Regions from separate parts of the Stenotrophomonas sp. YJH_SMC_37 genome, predicted to be linked through region 1. Evidence: predicted binding sites of a transcription regulator. Region 1 holds the regulator's gene; the other holds the start of a gene.
What was found. Region 1 encodes FliA, which starts transcription of late flagellar genes. Its sites were predicted from a motif close to TAAAGTTTNNCNNNCNNNGGCCGATAA; they were not measured.

Region 1 (16,798 bases):
GTCCAGGCCCAGGGCCTGGGTGACGCCCAGCAGGCGCGCGGCGTCACGGAAGGTTGCGGTGCAACCGTGGAAGCCGGTGCCCAGGCCGGCCTCGCGGCGGGCCTGCACGAATGCACACAGCACCTGCACGGCGGCCGTGTGGATGCGGGCGACCTGGCTTGCATCCAGGGTCAGCTCGCCTGCCTGCGCCACCAGCGGGGCGAGGCGGTTCTTGAGCTCGGTGCTGCTCTCGATGCCGAGATCCCCACCCAGTTCGACAGTGCTCATCGTTGCTCCGGACAAACGGTTCCGTGATCCATAACGGCACCCCGGCAGGGTTCTTTAGGGGAATCGACGCGTTGCGTCCCCGACAGGCACCGCGTCGGCGCAAAGCGCCGACTCAACTCAACAGCCGTGTGGCGTCGAGCAGGATCATCGGACGCTGGCTGACCCGGGCGACGCCACGGAACAGGTCGTTGGAAATCTGGCAGATGCGCGCGGTATCAGGCGGCTCGATCTGCGAGTCGGTAAGGTTGGCGACATCTTCCACCGCCGATACGCGCAGGCCGATGGTTTCGCCGTCTTCCTCCAGCACCACGATGCGGGTCTGCGAATCGTCTTCGGCAGCGGCCGCACCCAGGTGCAGGCCGAGATCCATCACCGGTACCACCTGGCCCCGAAGGTTCATGATGCCGAGCATCGCTGGTGCGGTGCCGCGCAATGGCAGCAGGGGAACTGGCAGCACCACTTCCTGCACCTTCAGCAGTTCCAGCGCATAAGCCTGGGCGCCGCAACGCAGGCGCAGCCAGCGCGAGGTGCGCTCGCCGGCGCGGCGGTTCTGCGGATGCGGGCTGCTGGCGGGCTGGAGAGCCTGTGCCTGCAGTTCCTGCCAGGTGCCGGGACGGTTGGTGGCCGGGGCATCCACGGCAACGCGGGGCGGCGGCGCGACGGCAGCGGGCGCAGCCGGGGCAGGCGCGGGCGCAGGGCGCGGCGCCGGGGGCGCTACCACGGCCGGGGGCGGCGTGGGGACATCCGCGCCGCCGGCAGCGGCCTCGAACGCTGCCTGCAGGCCGGGGCTGTCAGTGTGGGCGAGGTGATGGCTGTCGGCCGCGTCGGTCTCGTAGATCACTTCGTCGGGCAGGTCGTCCCAGGTGGGCTCCGGGTCGGCCTTGGCCGGGGCCGTCTCGTGGATCACCTCGTCAGGCAGATCATCCCAGGTCGGTTCCCGCTCGGGAGCGGCGACCGGCATTGCGGCGGCCTCGAAGGCGGCCTCCAGTGCTGCGTCGTCCTCTGCCGGTGCAACGGCAACAGTCTCCGTTTCGTAGATCACCTCGGCAGGCAGATCGTCCCAGGTGGGTTCGCGCCCGGCCGTTGCGGCGGCCTCGAAGGCGGCTTCGAGCGCGGCGTTGTCCGCGGCAGGCGCCGCGGCGACGGTGTCGGTTTCGTAGATCACCTCGGCCGGCAGGTCATCCCAGGTCGGCTCATGGTCCGGTTGCGATATGCTGGCCGGGGCCGGGGCGACGCTGTCAGGCGTTGGAAGCACGACGGCCGGAGCGATCGCTTCGCCCAGCAGTTCGTCCAGATAGTCGTCCAGTACGCCGGTGCTGTTCATGCGGCCTGCTCCAGGGCGCGGGCATCCTCACCGAGGATCCAGTTCAGTGCGCGGCGATAGGCGGCCAGGCCGCGGCCCGGGTACTCCTCACCAACGCTGGGCAGGGTCAGGCCTGCGGCATTGCTGATGCGGGTGTCGATCGGAATGGCGTCTTCCCACACGCGGGTGCCATGACGATCCTGCATGGTGCGCAGCGACTCGTTGCCGGCGCGGGTGCGGCGGTCGAACAGGGTCGGCAGGATCGAGATCGGCAGCGGGCGGCGGCGCGAGCGCTCGACCATCTCGCCGGTGCGGACCATGCCGTCCAGGCCATGCAGGGCCAGCGGCTCGGCCTGGGTGGGGATGATCAGGCGGTCGGCAGCGGCCAGCGCGTTGATCATCAACAGGCCAAGGGTGGGGGCACAGTCCAGCAGGATGTAGTCGTGCTGGCCCTGGTGGCGCGCCAGTGCGTTCTGCAGGGCCAGGCCGAGGCCGGGCTGGTTGGCGCTGCGGCGCTCCAGCGTGGCCAGCGCCGACTGCGCGCAGACATAGTCCAGGCCTTGGATGCTGCTGGCATGGCACAGGCTGGAAAGATCGGCCGGCGGAGCGCCGAACAGTTCCAGCACGCCGGCCGGCGGCGGATCCACCGGTACGCCGAAGGCGCGGCTGAGCGAGGCGTGCGGATCGAGATCGATCAGCAGCACGCGATGGCCCAGCGCGGCCAGGCCGCGGCCGAGGGCGAGGGTGGTGGTGGTCTTGCCGACTCCGCCCTTCTGGTTGGCGATTGCCCAGATGCGCATCGGTTTACTCCTTCATTGCCGGGGGAACGGCGGCGCCGACGCGGCTGCCAGCCGGCACCGGCGGCAACTTCACCGGTGCGATGGGGGAGGTGGGGGCGCTGGCCGGAGTTGCGGCGGCTTGTTCGGTGGTGCTGTTGTCGACGGCGCCGGTGGCCGCATTGAGGCGCTGGCCGAGCGGATCCACCGAATGCGAGGTGTCGGCCAGGATGATGACCATCACCCGGCGGTTGCGGTTGCGCCCCTGCGCGCTGTCGTTCTCTTCGCGCGGACGAAACTGGCCATAGCCGACCATCGCCAGCCGCGACGGCTGCACGCCCTGGTCGGCGAACAGATGCACCACGCTGGCGGCGCGTCCGGCCGACAGTTCCCAGTTCGAAGGGAAGGTGGCGGTGGCGATCGGCACGTTGTCGGTGTGGCCTTCCACGCGCACGCTGTTGGGCACGTCACGCAGCACCTCGGCGAGGCTGGCCAGCGTCTGCCGTGCATGCACGTCCAGCGCGGCCGAGCCGGTGGGGAACAGGATGTCGCTGTTGATCTCCACTTCAATCCACAACTCGGTGCGGCGCACGCTGATCATGCCGCGGTCGATCAGCGGCGCCAATGCAGCGGTGAGGCGGTCGGCGATGCTGTTGAGCTGGCGCTCGGCACGGGCGATCTGTTCCTGGTTGTGCACGGAGACCGGCATGCGCATCTGCGAGGCCATCGACGGCAGCAGGGTCGGGTCGTGCGACGGCGCCGGCGCGGAGGGGCCGATCTTGGTGCCGGACTTGATCACCGAAGGGCTGTCCCAGCCGCCACCCTGCACCTGCTTGTTCCCCACCTGCACCGGGTTGATGGTGCGCGGTGCGCCACCGAAGGCATCGGTGAGCGCGTCGGCCATGATCCGGTACTTGCCCTCGTTGACCGAGGAGATCGCGTACATGACCACGAAGAAGGCGAGCAGCAGCGTCATCAGGTCGGCATAGGGGATCGCCCATGCTTCATGGTTGGCGTGCTCTTCGTGGTGCTTGCGGCGGGCCATGTCAGTGCAGGAAGCCGGAAAGGTTGGTTTCGATGTTGCGCGGGTTCTCGCCCTGGGCGATCGAGATCAGCCCTTCAATGACCATTTCGCGGTCGCGGGTGTTGTGCGAGATCACACTCTTGAGCTTGGCAGCCACCGGCAGGAACAGCAGGTTGGCCGAGGCGATGCCGTAGATGGTGGCGGTGAACGCGGCGGCGATGCCGTGGCCGAGCTTGCTCGGGTCGGCCAGGTTCTTCATCACCGCGATCAGGCCGAGCACGGCGCCGATGATGCCGAGGGTCGGGGCGTAGATGCCCATCGCTTCGAAGACCTTGGCGCCGGCCTGGTCCTGGTGTTCCTGGCTGCCCAGTTCGATTTCCAGCATGTGCCGCATCGATTCGGGCTCGACGCCGTCCACCAGAAGCTGCAGGCCCTTGCGCAGGAACGGGTCCTGCTGCGCTTCCACCTGCGATTCCAGACCCAGCAGGCCCTGGCGGCGGGCGATGTTGCTCCACTCGACGATCTGCTGGATCAGTTCGCGGCGATCACTGTGTGGCGGGCGTACGACCCAGCGCACGATCTTGAACGCATGCTTGAACACCGCCGGCGAGGTATGCAGCAGGATCGCGGCGACGGTGCCGACGATGACGATCACGAACGCCGCAGGCGACCACAACGACGCCAGGCCGGCGCCCTTGAGGATGCTGCCGCCGACCAGCGAGGCCAGGGCGAGAAAGAGTCCAATGAGGCTGAGTCTATCCATGGTTCCGGTATCGGCGTGTATGAATGGGACTTGAGACACCGGTAGATCGCGTACAGACGGTAGTCACAGTTTTTCGGGTCGCCGGGCATGGCCCTGGCGGGGTTCAACGCAGCCCGTCCACGTCCAGGATCAGGGCCATGCGACCATCGCCGATCAAGGTTGCACCGGCATAACCGCGCAGGCCGCGCAGGGCTTTTGGCAGTGGCTTGATGACCACTTCCTCACGCCCGCGCACCTGGTCCACGACCAGCCCGAAGCGGGCTTCGCCGGCCTGCAGCACCACGATGGTCAGCAGGGTTGACGCGGCCGGCGTCACATCCAGCCACTGGCGCAGGTCGACCAGCGGCAGGGTGTGCGAGCGGCGATCAAGCACGGCGCGGCCATCGAACCAGCCCAGCGAGGTGCGCGGCGCGTGCAGCACTTCCATCACGCGTGCCAGCGGTAGCGCGTAGACGTCCTCGCCGGCCTGCACCAGCAGGGTCGGCAGGATCGCCAGGGTGAGCGGCACGCGGATCAGGAAGCGGCTGCCACGACCCAGTTCCGACTGGATCTGGATCTGGCCGCTCAGTTCGCGGATGCGCGACTGCACCACGTCCATGCCGACGCCACGGCCGGAGATATCGGTGACCTGCTGCTTGGTCGAGAAGCCCGGCAGGAACACCAGGTGCAGGCACTCCTCGCTGCTCAGGCGGGCGGCGGCTTCCGGATCGATCAGGCCCTTCTCGCGCGCCTTGGCGCGCAGCTTCTCCGGGTCGATGCCGGCGCCATCGTCCTGCACCTCGATGCTGACGTAGTCGCCTTCCTGCTGCGCCGACAGGCGTACATGGCCCATCCGCGGCTTGCCTTGTGCTTCGCGCAGGTCGGGCATTTCCACGCCATGGTCGATGGCGTTGCGGACCAGGTGCACCAGCGGGTCGGCCAGGGCCTCGACCAAGTTGCGGTCGAGCTCGGTCTCGGCACCGATCAGCTCCAGGTCCACTTCCTTCTTCAGCGAGCGGGCAACGTCGCGGGCGACCTTGGGGAACCGCGAGAACACCTTGCCCACCGGCTGCATGCGGGTGCGCATCACCGCCGATTGCAGGCGCGCGGTGGCGATATCCAGCGTCGACACGGCGCGGTCCAGCTCTTCATCTCGCAGGCGTGCACGCAGGGTCTTGAGCCGATTGCGCGACAGCACCAGTTCGCCGATCAGGTTGACGATCGCGTCCAGGCGTTTGGTATCAACGCGCACCGTGTGTTCGGCCTCGGCCAGCGGCTTGGCCGCCGGCTTGGCCACGGGTGCCGGTGCAGCGACCGGGCGCGGCGCGGGCGCCGGCGCCGGTGCCAGGACTGCAGCAGGCTTGGCACCCGGTGCGGCGCCACCGTGCAACTGGTCGAGCAGGGCTTCGAACTCGTCCTCGCTGATCAGGCCGTCGTCGGCTTTTTTTGCCGGCGCGATCGCAGTCGGAGCATTGCCACCGTGCAGCTGGTCGAGCAGCGCCTCGAATTCGTCGTCGGTGATCAGGTCGCTGCCCCCCGCGGCGGGTGCTGCGGCGGCGGCGGGCGCAGCCACGGCACCCCCGTGCACGTCGAACTGGGCGATCAGGTCCGGCGGCGCATAGCCCGGCTCGGTGCCGGACGACACGGCGTCCAGCATCGACTGCAGGTAATCCAGTGATTGCTGGGCCGCGTCGAAGTGGTGGGCCTGCAGCACGGCCTGGCCGGCGCGCGCCGCGCCCAGCGCCTCCTCAGCGGCGTGGCACAGCTCGACCATGGCAGTGACGCCGAGGAAGCCGGCGCCGCCCTTGAGCGTGTGGTAGCCGCGGAACACCGCATTGAGCTGGTCGCTGTCCTGCGGTGCCTGCTCCAGCGACACCAGCTGTTCGCCGAGGCGGTCCAGGATCTCCTGCGCCTCGATGATGAAATCGGCAGTGATGTCGTCGGATACCGCGCTCATGCTTACAGCCCCAGATCCGACAACAGGTCGTCGGCGTCGTTCTGCGAGACCGCGTGGCGGTCCAGTCCCTTCAGTGCCGGCCCGGCCAGTGCCGGGTCGGTGCGATGCTGTTCCGGCGGCAGGCCGAGTGCGCCGAAGCCCTCGTGCACGCGGCGGACGATGCCGACCACGCGACGGATGATCTGCCCGGTCAGGTCCTGGTAGCTCTGGGTCAGGGCGATCTCGGTCAGGTTGTGGCGGATGCGCTCGAGCTGCGCGTCCTGGCCTGGCTGCAGGCCTTCGGCACGCAGCTGTTCGGTCAGGCTGCGGCATTCCTCGGCCAGGTCCAGAGTGCGGTGGGTGGCCTGTTCGGTCATCGCCACCACGTGGTCCAGGCGCGCGCAGGCGTCATCCAGTTCACCGGCCTCGCTGGGCACGGTCGGCAGTTCACCCAGCGCCTGTCCCAGCTCGCGGGCCAGCCGCGACAGGCCGCTCATCATCGGCTGCGTGCGCAGCGCGACCAGTCCGTCGATGCGTTGCCGCCAGGCAGCTTCGTCACCGGACTCCAGTGCGTCCAGGGCTTCCTGCAGGCGCAGGGCGAGGGCGTTCTTGTCGACCGTGGTATCCATCAGGCGCTGGCCGCCAGGCGTTCGAAGATCTTGCCGAGCTTTTCTTCCAGCGTCTGCGCGGTGAAGGGCTTGATGATGTATCCGTTCACGCCGTTCTGGGCGGCTTCGATGATCTGTTCGCGCTTGGCTTCGGCAGTGACCATCAGCACTGGCAGGGTCTTCAGCTTGGCATCGGCGCGGATCGCCTTGAGCAGCTCGATGCCGGTCATCACCGGCATGTTCCAGTCGGTGACGACGAAATCGAACGACTGGCTCTGCAGCAGCGACAGCGCGGCATGCCCGTCCTCGGCTTCGGCGGTATTGGTGAAGCCAAGATCGCCCAGCAGGTTCTTGACGATGCGACGCATGGTCGAGAAGTCGTCGACGATCAGGATGCGCATGTTCTTGTTCAAAGCAGAGTTCCTTTGTTGTTCATTCCGGGTGGCCGGGGGCAGCCGCCTCGGGCATGTTCACTCTTCCAGGCCGGCGTCGGCCGCCTCGAAAATCTTCAATCGTCCACGCAGGCGCAGCACGGCCTGGCCGTGGATCTGGCAGACCCGCGACTCGCTCACGCCGAGCACCGCGCCGATCTCCTTCAGGTTCAGTTCCTGCTCGTAATAGAGCGAGAGCACCAGCTGTTCGCGCTCGGGCAGGTGGCCGATGGCCTTGCCCAGCTCGCGGCCGAACTCGCCGCGCTCCAGCACCTGCTGCGGGGTCGGGCCGCCCTGGGCGACGGTGTCCAGCTCGCCCTGGTCCTCGATGCGTGACTCCAGGCTCAGCACCTGGCCACGCGCGGCGTCTTCCATCAGCCGCAGGTATTCGGGCAGCGGCATCTCCATCGCGGCGGCCACTTCGGTGGCGCTGGCGGCACGGCCGGTGCTCTGTTCCAGGCGGCGGATGGTGGCAGCGGCGTCGCGTGCGCGGCGATGCACCGAGCGCGGCACCCAGTCGCCACGGCGGATCTCGTCGATCATCGAACCGCGGATGCGGATCGAGGCGTAGGTCTCGAACGAGGCGCCCTGGTCGGCGTCGTAGCTGCGCGACGCTTCGATCAGCCCCATCATGCCGGCCTGGATCAGGTCGTCCACCTCCACGCTCGCCGGCAGGCGTGCGGCCAGGTGGTGGGCGATGCGCCGCACCAGGTCCGAGTGCTGGGAGATGACCTCGTTGGCCGCCGAGCGCTGGACCTCCCGGTACTGGGCTGCGCCTTTCATGCGGCCACCCCGCGCTGCTTGAGAATGCGCTCGAGGAAGAACTCGACGCCGCCACGCGGTTCGGTCGGCGCCTGCCAGCGTGCGGTGCGGCGCGCGATCTCGGTGATCGCCAGCGCGGCCGGGCTGGACGGGTAGGCCTTTACCACTGGCTGCTGGCGCTGCACCGACAGGCGCAGCCAATCATCCTGCGGCACACAGCCCAGATAGTTCAGCGAGACATCGGCGAGGAATTTCTCGCAGACCCGGGTCAGCTTTTCGTACAGCACGCGGCCCTCGTTGGGGTCGCGCACCATGTTGGCCACCACCTGGATGCGGTCCACGCCGCGCTCGCGCGACAGCACCTTGATCAGCGCATAGGCGTCGGTGATCGAGGCCGGTTCGTCACAGACCACCACCACGGTGTCCTGCGCGGCCTGGCAGAAGGTCAGCACGCCGTCGGTGATGCCGGCGGCGGTATCGACCACCATGATGTCCAGCTCGCGTTCCAGTTCGGAGAACACGTTGACCAGGCCGACATGCTCGGCCGGGGCCAGCTCGGCCATGTGCCGGCGGCCGGAAGCGGCCGGGACGACCAGCACGCCGTTCGGGCCTTCGACGATGACGTCGTCCAGCGAGCAGCGGCCGGCCACCAGGTCGGCCAGCGTAAAGGTGGGGTTCAAGCCCAGGATCACGTCGATGTTGGCCAGGCCCAGGTCGGCGTCCAGCAGCAGCGTGCGCTTGCCCATGCCCGCCAGCGCCACAGCCAGGTTGGCCGAGACGTTGGTCTTGCCCACGCCGCCCTTGCCGCCGGTCACCGCGATGGTGCGCACAGGGCCGAGCGGCTCGCTGCGGGTGGCCGACAGCGGGAAGGTCTTGGTCAGCTTGGCGTACTCACGCGACGGCATGGTTCAACTCCGGGTTGCAGGGCATATCGGCCGCTCGGCGCAAATCTTCAAGGCGAAGTACGAGATTGGCTGCACTGGCCCGGTGCAGGTCCTCCGGGACGTCCTGGCCATCGGTCACCCAGGTGATCGGCAGGGCATGGTCCACGGCCACAGACAGGGCGTTGCCGAAGCGGCCGGTCTCGTCCAGCTTGCTCAGCACCAGACCCTGCAGGTTGGCGGCGCCGAAGCGGCGGACCACCTCGTCCATGTCGCCGAAGCTGGTATTGGCCGGCAGCACCAGCAGGGTGCGCACCTGGCGGGCGGCACGCAGCCACTGCAGCTGGGCGGCCAGCGCGCGGTCGCGCGGGCCCAGGCCGGCGGTGTCGATCAGCACCAGCTTGTAGTCCTTCAGGCGTTCCAGCAGCTGGTCCAGGTCGGTGCCGCTGTTGGCCTCGTGCACCGCGATGCCGAGCTGGCGGCCGTAGCCGTACAGCTGCTCGCGGGCGCCGATGCGGGCGGTATCGGTGGTGACCAGGGCGACGTCACGCGGCGCGTGCTTCTCGGCGAATCGCGAGGCCAGCTTGGCGATGGTGGTGGTCTTGCCGGCGCCGGTCGGGCCGACCAGGGCGATCACGCCGCCTTCTTCCAGCGGGTCGACCGGGGCGATCGGCAGCTTGCGCGAGATCAGCCCCAGCATCAGGCCGCGGCCACGATGGGCTTCGGTCTCCAGCGGGATCTGCATGGCCACGTCGCGGGCCAGGCCGGCATCGAAGCCATATTCGTCCATCAGGTCCAACGCGGTGGCGCGCACCGGGCAGCCGCGCAGGCGCTCGTCGGTGAAGCGGTTCATCTCGCGCTCGATCACCTGGCGCATGCCGGCCACTTCCTGGCGCAACTGGCGGATCTCGGCGTCGTCCTGGGCGACCACCGTCAGCACCGGAGCCGGAGCCAGGGTGGGGGCCGGCGCGGTTTCGACAATGGCATCGGCCAACGCCGGTTCGCTGGCGGCGCTGGCCGGCTGCGCGTCGGCGACGGCAGCGGTCGGCAGCGGCGGCGGCTGCACGGCCGGCGCCACGCTTTCGTGATGCGCCTCGTGCGGCGGATCGATCGGGAAGCGGGCGCGGTTGGCCGGCACGGCGGCGGCCGGTGCAACGATGGCCTCGGCGAACGGCGCGAAGATCTGTTCCGGCAGCGCCGGTTCGTTGACGGCGGCACGCGCGAGGGTGGCCGCAAAGCCGGTGCTGCCGCGGGTCGGCACGATCTCGTCGGCGCTGTCCAGGGTGCGGCCGGTGGCGCCGACCGCGGCGCGGGCGAGGGCGGCCACCGCCGAGGTGGTGGCGGCGACCGGCTCCGGTGCCGGGGTGGCGCTGCGACGGCGGGTGACGGCGGCGATTACCGCATCGGCGGCGGTGCGCGGCTTGGGCGCCGGCGGCGGCGCCACGTCGCGGCGCGAGGCTTCCAGCGCACGCTGCACGGCGCTTTCATCGTAGTTGGCGGCGGCGACGATCTCGATGCCTTCCTCGATCCGGCGGTTGGACAGGATTACGGCATCAGGACCATGTTCCTTGCGCACCAGGTTCATGGCCGAACGCATGTCGGCGGCGACGAATCGTTTGATTTTCATGCTGTGGTCACGAGGCGAAGACGGCGGAGTGGCGGCCGGGGAACTCGGGTGGTCGGTGGTCTGCACGGTGCGGGTTCCCCTTGGTATCTGTCTGTTGCGTTGGTTCGAAGGTGGTGTCTGTTTTCTGGCGCGTCGGCGGGCGGCGTCAGCTGATCGTTCCGACCAGCTTCAGGCGCTTGTCCTCCGGCACCTCGCTGTAGGCCAGGACCGACAGCGACGGAACGCTGTGGCGGACCAGGCGTGCCAGCGCAGCGCGCACCGGGCCAGGTACCAGCACGACCGCGGGCTCGTTGCGGGCTTCCTGCTTGCTGACACATTCGGCCAGGCTCTGGTGCAGTCGCTCAGCGAGTCCGGGTTCCAGCGCGGCGCCGTTGCCCTGCGTGGACTCCTGCAAGACACGTTCCAATTGCGGGTTGAGGGTGAACACCGGCAGCTCCGCCGACATTCCGGCGATCTCCTGCACGATGAAGCGGCCCAAGGCGGTGCGCACGGCGGCGGTCAGCACGGCCGGGTCCTGGCTGCTGGGCGCATGTTCGACCAGTGCCTCGGCGATCTTGCGCAGCTGGCGGATCGGAATGCGCTCGACCAGCAGGTTCTGCAGCACGCGCACCACCGCCGACAGCGGCAGCGCCTTCGGCGTCAGATCTTCGACGAGCTTGGGCGCGCTCTTGGCCAGGTTGGCCAGCAGGTGTTGCACTTCCTCATGGCCGAGCAACTCAGGTGCGTGCTCGCGGATCAGGTGCGAAAGGTGGGTGGCGACCACGGTGGCCGGGTCGACCACCGTGTAGCCCAGCGTTTCGGCCTGGGCACGCTGGTGCGGTTGGATCCAGGTGGCATCTAGGCCGAACGCGGGGTCCTTGCCGGCGATGCCTTCCAGCGTGCCAAGCGCGCTGCCCGGGTCCAGCGCGAGCTCGCGGTCGGGGTGGATCTCGGCGGTGGCCACCGGCACGCCGTGCACCAGCACGCGGTAGCCGTTGGCGGGCAGTTCCAGGTTGTCGCGGATGTGTACCGATGGAATCAGGAAGCCGACATCCTGGGTCAGCTTGCGGCGCACGCCCTTGATGCGCGCCATCAGTTCGCCGCCCTGGTTGCTGTCCACCAGCGGAATCAGCCGGTAGCCGACCTCCAGGCCCAGCGGATCGACCGGGCGCAGTTCGTCCCAGCTCAGTTCGGCGGTGGGCGCCGGCGCGGCCGGGCGGCCGAGGGCGCTGAGCGCCGCCGGGTCCTTGCCCGTTGCGGCGGCATCGGCGGCCGGGGCCTGGGTCTTGCGGTACAGCTTCCAGGCAATGAAGCCGAGGATCGACGCCAGCGTCAGGAAAGCGACGTTGGGCATGCCCGGCACCAGGCCCACCAGGCCGATGATGCCGGCGGTGATCGCCAGCGCCCGGTATTGGCCAAACACCTGGCCGGTCATGGCCTGGGCCATGTCCTGCGAGCGCGAGGCGCGGGTGACCAGCATCGCCACCGCACTGGAGACCAGCAGCGCCGGCAGCTGGGCCACCAGGCCGTCACCGATCGACAACAGGGTGTAGGTGGCAGCGGCTTCACCGAAGGGCATGCCATGCTGCAGCACACCCACGGCCAGGCCGCCGAGCATGTTGATGAACAGGATCAGGATGCCGGCGATGGCGTCGCCGCGGATGAACTTGCTGGCACCGTCCATCGCACCGTAGAAGTCGGCTTCCTCGCGGACTTCTTCGCGGCGCAGCTTGGCTTCTTCACGCGTCAGCAAACCGGCGTTGAGGTCGGCGTCGATCGCCATCTGCTTGCCGGGCATCGCGTCGAGGATGAAGCGCGCGGTCACTTCCGAGACCCGGCCGGCGCCCTTGGTGATCACCACGAAGTTGATGATGGTGAGGATCGCGAACACCACGATGCCCACCGCGTAGTTGCCGCCGATCACGAATTCGCCGAAGGCGGCGATGACCTTGCCCGCGGCATCGTGGCCGTTCTGGCCGTTGAGCAGGATCACGCGGGTGGAGGCCACGTTCAGCGCCAGCCGCAGCATGGTGGTGATCAGCAGCACGATCGGGAAGATGGTGAAGTCCAGCGGGCGCTTCACGTAGACCACCGCCAGCAGCACCATCAGCGAGATGGCAATGTTGAAGGTGAACAGCGCATCGAGCACCGGCGCGGCCAGCGGCACCACGACCATGGCCAGCAGGGCCAGCACGATCAGCGGCGCGCCAAGACCCTGGCGGATCATTTCCAGGGCGCGGCGGGTGTTGAAGCCGGTGGAGGGCTGGGCGCTCACGGGCGGCCTCCCTTGCCGAATTCATCCACCTGGATGTGCGGGGCGTCCGGCATCGGGCCAGTGCGCCACGCGCGCAGCTGGTAGACGTAGGACAGGACCTGGGCGACGGCCGAATACAGTCTCACGGGGATTTCCTTTCCGAGTTGGCCCTCCCGATACAAGGCGCGTGCCAAAGGTGGGGCAGAGACGATCGCGACCTTGTTGCCGTCGGCCACTTCACGGATGCGCAGGGCGGTCTCGTCCACGCCCAGGGCGACCACGGTGGGGGCGTTCATGGCGCCGCCCTCATACTTCAGGGCCACCGCGTAGTGGGTGGGGTTGACCACCACCACGTCGGCGGTGGGTACCGCTTCCATCATCCGGCGGTTGGCCATCTGCTGCTGCAGCTGGCGGATGCGGCCCTTCACCTCGGGGCTGCCCTCGCTTTCCTTCATTTCCCGGCGCAGCTCTTCCCGGGTCATCTTCAGCTTGCGCATCCAGTTCCAGCGCTGGTACGGCGCGTCGATGGCGGCCAGCACCAGCATCGCGCCGGCGGTGGCCAGCAGCAGGCGCAGGGTGAAGCCGAGGCCGTCGGTGATGGCCGTCTCCAGCGGGTGGTGGATCAGGCCGCGCAGGGTGTCAAAGCCGGTCCAGACCACCAGCCCGGCGGCGACGCCGACGAAGGCCACGCGCAGCAACGATTTGGTGAATTCGGCAATGGCCTCCGGGCCATACAGGCGCTTGAACCCGCTCATCGGGTTCATGCGGTTGATGTCGGGTAGCAACGCCTTCTGCGACCAGCGCAGTCCGCCCATCACCAGCGGGGCGACGAAGCTGGCCAGCAGGCAGACCAGCACCAGCGGCGCGATCACCAGCATGAACTGCAGCAGCAGGTCGCCGAAGTGGCCGAACAGTTCCTTCGGGTTCTGCCGCAGGCTCTGTTCCGGGCTCAGCGCCTGCTTCATCCAGGCCGTGGCGCCGCGGCCGATCGAGCCGCTCATCGCCATCACCGCCAGCACGCCGGCGCCGAACACGGCGGCCGTGCCGAGCTCGCGCGAGCGCGGCAGGTTGCCCTGTTCGCGGGCGTCGCGCAGGCGTTTTTCGGTCGGTTGTTCGGTCTTTTCGCCGGCGGATTCGTTCTCGGACATCACGGGCACTGCGGCAGGGGTTGCCGGGGTGCGTGCAAGAACCGTGCCGCTATCCGTCAGCCGCGAACGGCAGCACTGTGTGTCTGCTCCTGCTCATTCTGGCGTTCGCAGTGCTGTATGCGCTGCCGCGCTATCGCATCCAGACGGTGAGGAAGATCGTTCAACTGCTGCTGTACAGGGGGCAGCTAGCAGCTACATGAGGCATGATGCCAAGACACGCAGAGAGAAGGGCGGTGCTGAATGGGTTGCAGGATGGGATATCGCAGCAATGAGCTTTGACATAGTCGTTTTGAAGCTGGAAGACCTCGGTGAAGAAGACCTCTCCAATGTCGAGGCTGTGCAGGACATCGGATGTCCCCAGGCCATAATCGCATCATTGGAGTTGGTGTTCCCCGGATGTGTCCAAGGTGCATTCTCGGATGGTGAGCGCTACTCGCTCGAGTCCGCTCTGAATGGAGACCCGGTGAGCTCCATACACCTTACTCTTCGATTCGGTCGAGCATGGTCTGAGGCAGCCAATTCTGAGTTCATGGCCCTGCTTTCAACACTTTGCCAGCGGTTGCAGTCAGTCGCGTTTGCCGTCTCCGACAACTCGAGGATTACCCCTCCCTGCTGAAGCGGACGATCTTGCTCGCGACAACGGCATGGGAGGCCAGGGCTCGTTGAGCATCGGGTGACTGGCAGGAGGAAGCATCCCCAAGATGAAGCTGGATGGCTTGCCGGCACGTCAGCGTTCGACCTGGTCGCTCCAGGGATGACGCAAATGGCAACGTCGACGTTACCGTGAATTTCGTATTCCTGCAGAAGAGTCCAGAACTCTTGCAGACAACCAACGCACCCTCCGACCATCAGGTCGGTGCGCCGAGCGCATCTCAGCAGGCCATCACCTGTTGCATCGCCAGGTGGATTCAGCGTCCCCCACCTTCGGGCGCTTTGAAGCCGGTGCTCAGCTCGATCCGCGGCCGCGGCAGGTCGTGCAGCTGCATGAAGCGCGCCGCGTCGACCGGGCGGCCGAGCAGGTAGCCCTGCAGGTAGTCGCAGCCCAGGCGCTCCAGGTAGGCGCGCTGGGCGGTGGTTTCCACGCCTTCGGCGACGATGTCCATGTCCAGCGCATGGCCCAGCGCCACGATCGCCGAGACGATCACCACGTCCTCTGCACTGTGTTCCAGGTCGCGCACGAACGCATGGTCGATCTTGATCTCGGTGGCCGGCAGCCGCTTCAGGTACAGCAGGCTGGAATAGCCAGTGCCGAAGTCATCGATGGATATGCCTACGCCCAGCGCCGACAGCGCCTGCAGCAGGCGCAGGCTGGTGTCGGTATCGCGCATCACCGTGCTTTCGGTGATTTCCAGCACCAGGTGGCGCGGAGCGATGTTGTGGCGTTCGATCATCGCGCGCACATCCTGCAGCAGGTGCGGCGAACTGAACTGCACCGGCGACAGGTTCACCGACATCGACCAGCCTTCGTGACCGGCATCGTGCCAGCGCCGCAGTTGCAGGCAGGCCTGGTCCAGCGCCCAGCGCCCGATCTCGTTGATCGCGCCGCTGCGCTCGGCCAGGCGGATGAACCGATCGGGCGGAATCAGGCCATGCTCCGGATGGTGCCAGCGGATCAACGCTTCGGCACCGGCCACCTTCTGCGTGGCCACGCGGATCTTGGGCTGGTAGTGCAGGAACAGCTGCTCGCTGCCAATGGCCCGGCGCAGGTCGGCCAGCAGCCGGAACTGTTGTTCGGCGCTGTCATTCATCCAGTCGGCGAACAGCACGAAGGCGTTGCGTCCGGATTCCTTGGCCTGGTACATCGCCGCATCGGCAAACGCCATCAGCTGCCGTTCGCTGGCAGCGTGGTCGGGGCAGATTGCCACGCCGATGCTGGCGGTTACCTGCAGTTCGTTGTCCGGCAGCAACGGGCCGCTGCCCACCGCCTGCAGGATGCGCCGGGCGAGGGTGGGCAGGTCCTCGTCGTGTTCGATGCGTACCACCAGCACGAACTCGTCACCGCCCAGTCGTGCCAGCATATCGTTGGGCCGCAGCAGCTGGCGGGTGCGCTCGGCCACCGCCACCAGCAGTGCATCGCCGGCCTGGTGGCCGTAGGCATCGTTGACCTGCTTGAAGCCGTCCAGGTCCATGAACATCACGGCGAAACGGCTGCCGCCCTGCTCGGCCTCGGCCAGTGCCTGCACGATGCGACGCTGCAGCAGCAGGCGGTTGGGCAGGCGGGTGAGCGGATCATGCAGTGCGGCCTGGGTCAGTTCCTGCTGCGCATCGGTCAACGAGGTGCTCAGCATGGAGTTGCGCAGTCGCAGCAGCTGCGCCTCCACCCGCTGGTCCAGCCAGGACACCACCAGCACCACCGCGAGGATCGCCACGGACAGCACCACCACCAGCATGGCCAGCCATTCGCTCTGCAAGCCGTCGCCGACGGCTGCGCCGCAGATGCTGCCCTCCGGAAAGCGAGCAGCGGCCATGCCGGTGTAGTGCATGCCGACGATCGCCAGGCCGAGCAGCCCCGCCGCGGCCAAGCGGTCGCCGATACGGGTGCGCTGCCCACGCAGGCGGAACGCAACATACAGGGCTGTCCACGAGGCGGCGACCGCCACCATCAGTGATAGCAGCAGCCAGCCCGGGTCGTAGTCGATGCCTGGCTGCATGCGCATTGCGGCCATGCCGACGTAGTGCATGCCGGCGATGCCGGTGCCCATCAGCAGGGCACCGCCGGCCAGCCGTGGATGCGGCAGAGTACGCAGCGAGACCAGCCACAGTGCGAATACCGACGAAGCGATCGCCAAGGCCAGCGAGAGCAGGGTGATCGGCAGGTCGTAGCCGAGCGGAATGGGCAGATCGAAGGCGAGCATGCCGATGAAGTGCATCGACCAGATGCCCAGGCCCATGGCGAAGCCACCACCGAGGCGCCACCACCAGGCCGCGGCCTTGCCGGGCGCGGTAATCGTGCGCCCGGCCATTGCCAGTGCAGTGTAGGAAGCCATCACGGCTACCAGCAGCGAGATTGCGACCAGCCACGGGTTGTACGTGCCTACCAGCATTCGTCAGTCTCCCGGA
Region 2 (4,374 bases), on a different contig from region 1:
ACAGGGCCGTGGCTTCGCCGTGGTTGCCAGCGAAGTGCGTACCCTCGCCCAGCGCTCGGCCGCCGCCGCCAAGGAAATCAAGGGCCTGATCGACGACTCGGTGGGCAAGGTCGCCGAAGGCTCCAGCCTGGTGCACCAGGCCGGCAGCACGATGGGCGAGATCGTCGCCTCGGTGCAGCGCGTGACCGACATCATGGCCGAGATCTCCGCCGCATCGCAGGAACAGAGCGCCGGCATCGAGCAGGTCAACCAGACCGTGGTGCAGATGGACGAAACCACCCAGCAGAACGCTGCGCTGGTGGAGGAAGCCACCGCCGCCGCGCGTGCGATGGAAGACCAGGCCGTGCAGCTGGGCGAAGCCGTGGCCCGCTTCCGGCTGGCATCGCACGGCACGACGGCCATTCCGGCGCGTCCGCTGGCGGCGCCGGTACCGCGCCAGGTCGCAGCTGCCGCACCGGCCGTGAAGGCGGCCCCGGCACGTACGCTGCGCACCGGGACAGCCCAGTCGGCGCTGGCTGCAGACGGCGACTGGCAGGAGTTCTGATGTCGCCAGGGTCGGACCCTTCTCCCTCGGGAGAGGGGTCTGGCCCCTTACGCATGGAAAGTGATGCAAATCCCACTTCATAATCCGGTGCAGAGGCCGATATCCCCATCGAGCCTCGCGCCAACGCGTGCTGGCGCCCGCCCCTGACCGTAGATTCCATGTCCGACGGCAACGACACTGCAGTGCATGATGTCCACGCGGCTGATGCCGCCGACGAACGTTTCCTGGTCCGCAACCCGCGCCAGTTGCGCCAGCTGCTGCGCTCGCTGATCGACCAGCGATCACTGATCAATGCCCATATCGACGGCCGCGACCGGTCGTTCCCGACCGCACTGCTCGAACTCGAAGAGGATGAAGACTACCTGCTGCTCGATGGCAGCCTGCAGGAGGCTTCCAACCGTGCCGCCGAACAGGCCGACCATCTGCTGTGCTTCGCCCAGCTCGAGCGTGTCCTCGTGCGGTTCCGCCTGCACGCGCTGGAGCGCGTGGACAACGATGGGCACGTTGCCTTCCGCGCCCCCCTTCCGGACGAACTGGTGCATCTGCAACGCCGTGAGATGTACCGGCTGGAAACCCCCGTCACCGATTCGCCCCAACTGCGGATCCCCGCCGGCGAGAGCCGCGCCGACGCCCTGTCGATGCGGGTGGTGGACATCAGTGGCGGCGGCCTGGCGGTCGCCGTGCCAACCGATTGCGCAGTGTTCAGCCTGCAGAAGCGCTACCCGGCGGTGCTGTCGTTGCCCGACGGCCCGGACCTGGAGATCGGGCTGGTTGTCTGCAACCTGTTGCCGCAGCGCCAACCCAACGGGATCGAGATCAAGCGGGTAGGCATGCGCTTTGACACCCTGCCGCGCGGCGCCGACAGCGCCATCCAGCGCTACATCTTCCGCATCGACCGCCAGCGCAAGGCACGCCGCAACGGCGAGCTGTAGGGCGCGTTCAATGGGTAGTGGCGGTCGCGGGGCGGCCACCCGCGTCATTCCCCCTCCGGCCGACGGCCGGCGCGTCCCCTACCCCGCAGTCCCCACCCTCCGGCACTACCGATCCTCGGCAGACCCACGCCATGCGCGGATGCCTCCGAGCCGGCACCTAAAGTCCCCCCCGGCGGGGCCGATATCGAGCCTGACACCGGGACTTCCGGCAGAACCAGGACCCCTCGATGAACGACAAGACCAACTCCGCCGCCAGCGCCGGTGGCGAATTCCTCAGCTTCACCCTTGGTGACGAGCACTACGGCGTGGACATCCTCAAGGTGCAGGAAATCCGCGGCTACGACGCCGTCACCCGGGTGCCGGATGCACCGGACTACATCAAGGGCGTGATCAACCTGCGCGGCACCATCGTGCCGGTCATCGACCTGCGCCTGAAGCTGCGCCTGGACAATGCCCGCTACGACGCCTTCACCGTGATGATCGTGCTGAACGTCGAAGACCGCGTGGTCGGCATCGTGGTCGACAGCGTTTCGGACGTCATCCCGCTGTCGGCCGAGCAGATCCGTCCGACCCCGGAATTCGGTGCTGCCGTCGACACCCGCTTCATCTCCGGCATCGGCACCCACGACGACCGCATGCTGATCCTGCTGGACATCGAGACCCTGCTCGACAGCGCCGACATGGGGCAGAACGCCCTTGCCGAAGACGCTGCTGCCTGACCGAGCGGACCTGCTTCACGTTCCGGTCACAAAACCCTTCAGTTCTCCCCGGCAGTGCCGATAGGGGGACAGAAGCCGGTCGCGCAGGAGCGCGCGGAACCGGAACGACCATCACCATCCCCGGAGATATACCTCGATGAAGTCCCTGCTTGCGTTCGTTTCGGCCGCTGTCCTGGCCACCACCGCTTCCTCCGCGTTCGCCCAGTCGGCCGACATGATCCCGCCGGAACTGGCACCGCGCTCGGTCGGCAAGGACGGCATGGTCTGCGGCAAGGTCGAAAAGGCCCGCTACGCAGAAGGTTCCGAAGGCCAGCCGACCTTCCTTTACATGGGCGGCGCCTTCCCGCGCCACACCTTCTCGGCCCGCATCGCCGGCGAGAACCGCAGCAAGTTCTCCTTCCCGCTGGAAACCCTGGAAGGCAAGACCGTCTGCGTGATCGGCAAGATCCAGCGTGACGCCTCGCGCGCGGAAATCGAAGTCAGCTCGCCCGCTGGCCTGAAGCTGGCCAACATCAAGTAATCCGCTGTCCGTCGGACCACGCCGGTGCTGGTGCCGGCGTGGTTTCTGCTGCAACCGGGCCCGATGCCCGGGCGCGTCTGCCTTAGGAGCTCGCAACGCCCATGCCGTGGATCAACAACCTGAAACTGATGCCGAAGCTGCTGCTGACTTTCGGCGTCCTCCTGCTGGTGATGCTGTTGCAGGGCATCGTCGCCTATCGCGGCCTGCATTCGCTGAACAACGTCACCACCGAGCTGGCCGGTTCACGCATGGAGAGCATCCGCCTCGCCGGCGAGATGCGCGGCATGCTGGGCGAATACCGCAATGCCGCCTACCAGCAACTGATCCGGGCCAGCGACGACGTCAAGTCCGATGCGCGCAAGCAGGGCGTCGAGCTGCGCGCGAGCATGGACAAGTCGATCAAGGAGTACCCGAAGCTGGTCGACAACGCGCAGCAGAAGAAGCTGTTCGACACCTTCGCCAAGGAGTGGAAGGACGCCCTGGCCTCCTATGACAGTGTCACCGAGATGCTGGAACTGGACCTGCCGGACGATGCCATCGATACCTTCGTCGGCGAAACCCGCACCAAGCACCGCAAGGCCGCCTCGGCACTGGAAGCGCTGATCGCCGAAGACAACCGCCTGGCCCGCGCCTCGCGCGAACAGGCCGCGTCCACCTATTCCGCCTCGGCCGTGCTGACCGTGATCGCCCTGCTGGGTGGCGCCGCGCTCGGCCTGGTGCTGGTCTGGCTATTCGCCCGCGCACTGGTCGGCAGCGTGCGCGGCGCCGTCTCGGTCGCCAACGACGTGGCCGGCGGCAAGCTCGATGGCCACATCGACGTCAGCCGCCAGGACGAGGTAGGCGAACTGATGCAGGCCATGCAGCGCATGCAGCGCGACCTGCGCGAACGCATCGAGACCGACCAGGCGGTCGCCCGCGAGAACCTGCGCATCCGCACCGCGCTGGATTACAGCTCCACCGGCGTGTACCTGACTGATACCAGCAACACCATCGTTTACACCAATCGCGCCCTGCAGCAGACCCTGAGCCAGTACCAGGACGACGTGCGCCGCGACCTGCCGGACTTCGATGCCCAGGCCTCGCTGATCGGCAAGCCGGTCACCGTGCTTGAGCACCGTGGCGAAATGGACCAGACCCTGCTGGGCAACCTGAAGGCGCACGGTGTCGCCCGCCGCCCGATGCAGTATGGCGACGCCCAGTTTGCCCAGGTCGTCTCGACCATCCGCAATGAGGACGGTGACACTGTCGGCTACGTGGTGGAATGGCGCGACCGTACCCAGGAAGCGCAGGTTGAAGCGGAAGTGGCCCGCGTGATCGCCCAGGCCGCCGCCGGCGACCTGTCTGGCCGCATTGACGCCACCGACAAGGAAGGCTTCTTCCTGCAGCTGGCCCAGCAGATCAACGGCCTGCTGGACGCCAACGCCGGCAGCATCGAACAGATCTCCGGCCTGCTCGCCGCACTGTCGCAGGGTGACCTGACCGTGCGCATGCATGGCGACTACCAGGGTGTGTTCGCCCGTATGCGCGACGATGCCAACGCCACAGCCGCGCAGCTGAGCGAGATCGTCACCCGCATCAAGCAGTCCAGCCGCGCGATCAGCTCGGCCGCCGGCGAGATCGCCTCGGGCAACAGCGATCTGTCGCGCCGTACCGAACAGC

Region 2: AC5P8J_RS20100 (chemotaxis protein CheW) is a predicted target of FliA. The motif match lies at 1,635-1,661, and genes of this name have one in related genera.

The regions. Positions count from the first base shown of each region.
Region 1 covers NZ_JCAFTG010000021.1:4,448-21,245, forward strand. Annotated here, with positions in the region: gene AC5P8J_RS19410 (STAS domain-containing protein) at 1-267, opposite strand, end outside; gene AC5P8J_RS19415 (chemotaxis protein CheW) at 380-1,591, opposite strand; gene AC5P8J_RS19420 (ParA family protein) at 1,588-2,370, opposite strand; gene motD (flagellar motor protein MotD) at 2,375-3,391, opposite strand; gene AC5P8J_RS19430 (flagellar motor protein) at 3,393-4,133, opposite strand; gene AC5P8J_RS19435 (chemotaxis protein CheA) at 4,237-6,069, opposite strand; gene AC5P8J_RS19440 (protein phosphatase CheZ) at 6,072-6,677, opposite strand; gene cheY (chemotaxis response regulator CheY) at 6,677-7,069, opposite strand; gene AC5P8J_RS19450 (RNA polymerase sigma factor FliA) at 7,127-7,870, opposite strand; gene AC5P8J_RS19455 (MinD/ParA family ATP-binding protein) at 7,867-8,754, opposite strand; gene flhF (flagellar biosynthesis GTPase FlhF) at 8,741-10,357, opposite strand; gene flhA (flagellar biosynthesis protein FlhA) at 10,503-12,563, opposite strand; gene flhB (flagellar biosynthesis protein FlhB) at 12,608-13,738, opposite strand; gene AC5P8J_RS19475 (hypothetical protein) at 13,935-14,354, shown strand; gene AC5P8J_RS19480 (putative bifunctional diguanylate cyclase/phosphodiesterase) at 14,647-16,782, opposite strand.
Region 2 covers NZ_JCAFTG010000027.1:79-4,452, forward strand. Annotated here, with positions in the region: partial or broken gene AC5P8J_RS20090 (methyl-accepting chemotaxis protein) at 1-544, shown strand, start outside; gene AC5P8J_RS20095 (flagellar brake protein) at 703-1,476, shown strand; gene AC5P8J_RS20100 (chemotaxis protein CheW) at 1,704-2,195, shown strand; gene AC5P8J_RS20105 (hypothetical protein) at 2,332-2,715, shown strand; partial or broken gene AC5P8J_RS20110 (methyl-accepting chemotaxis protein) at 2,817-4,374, shown strand, end outside.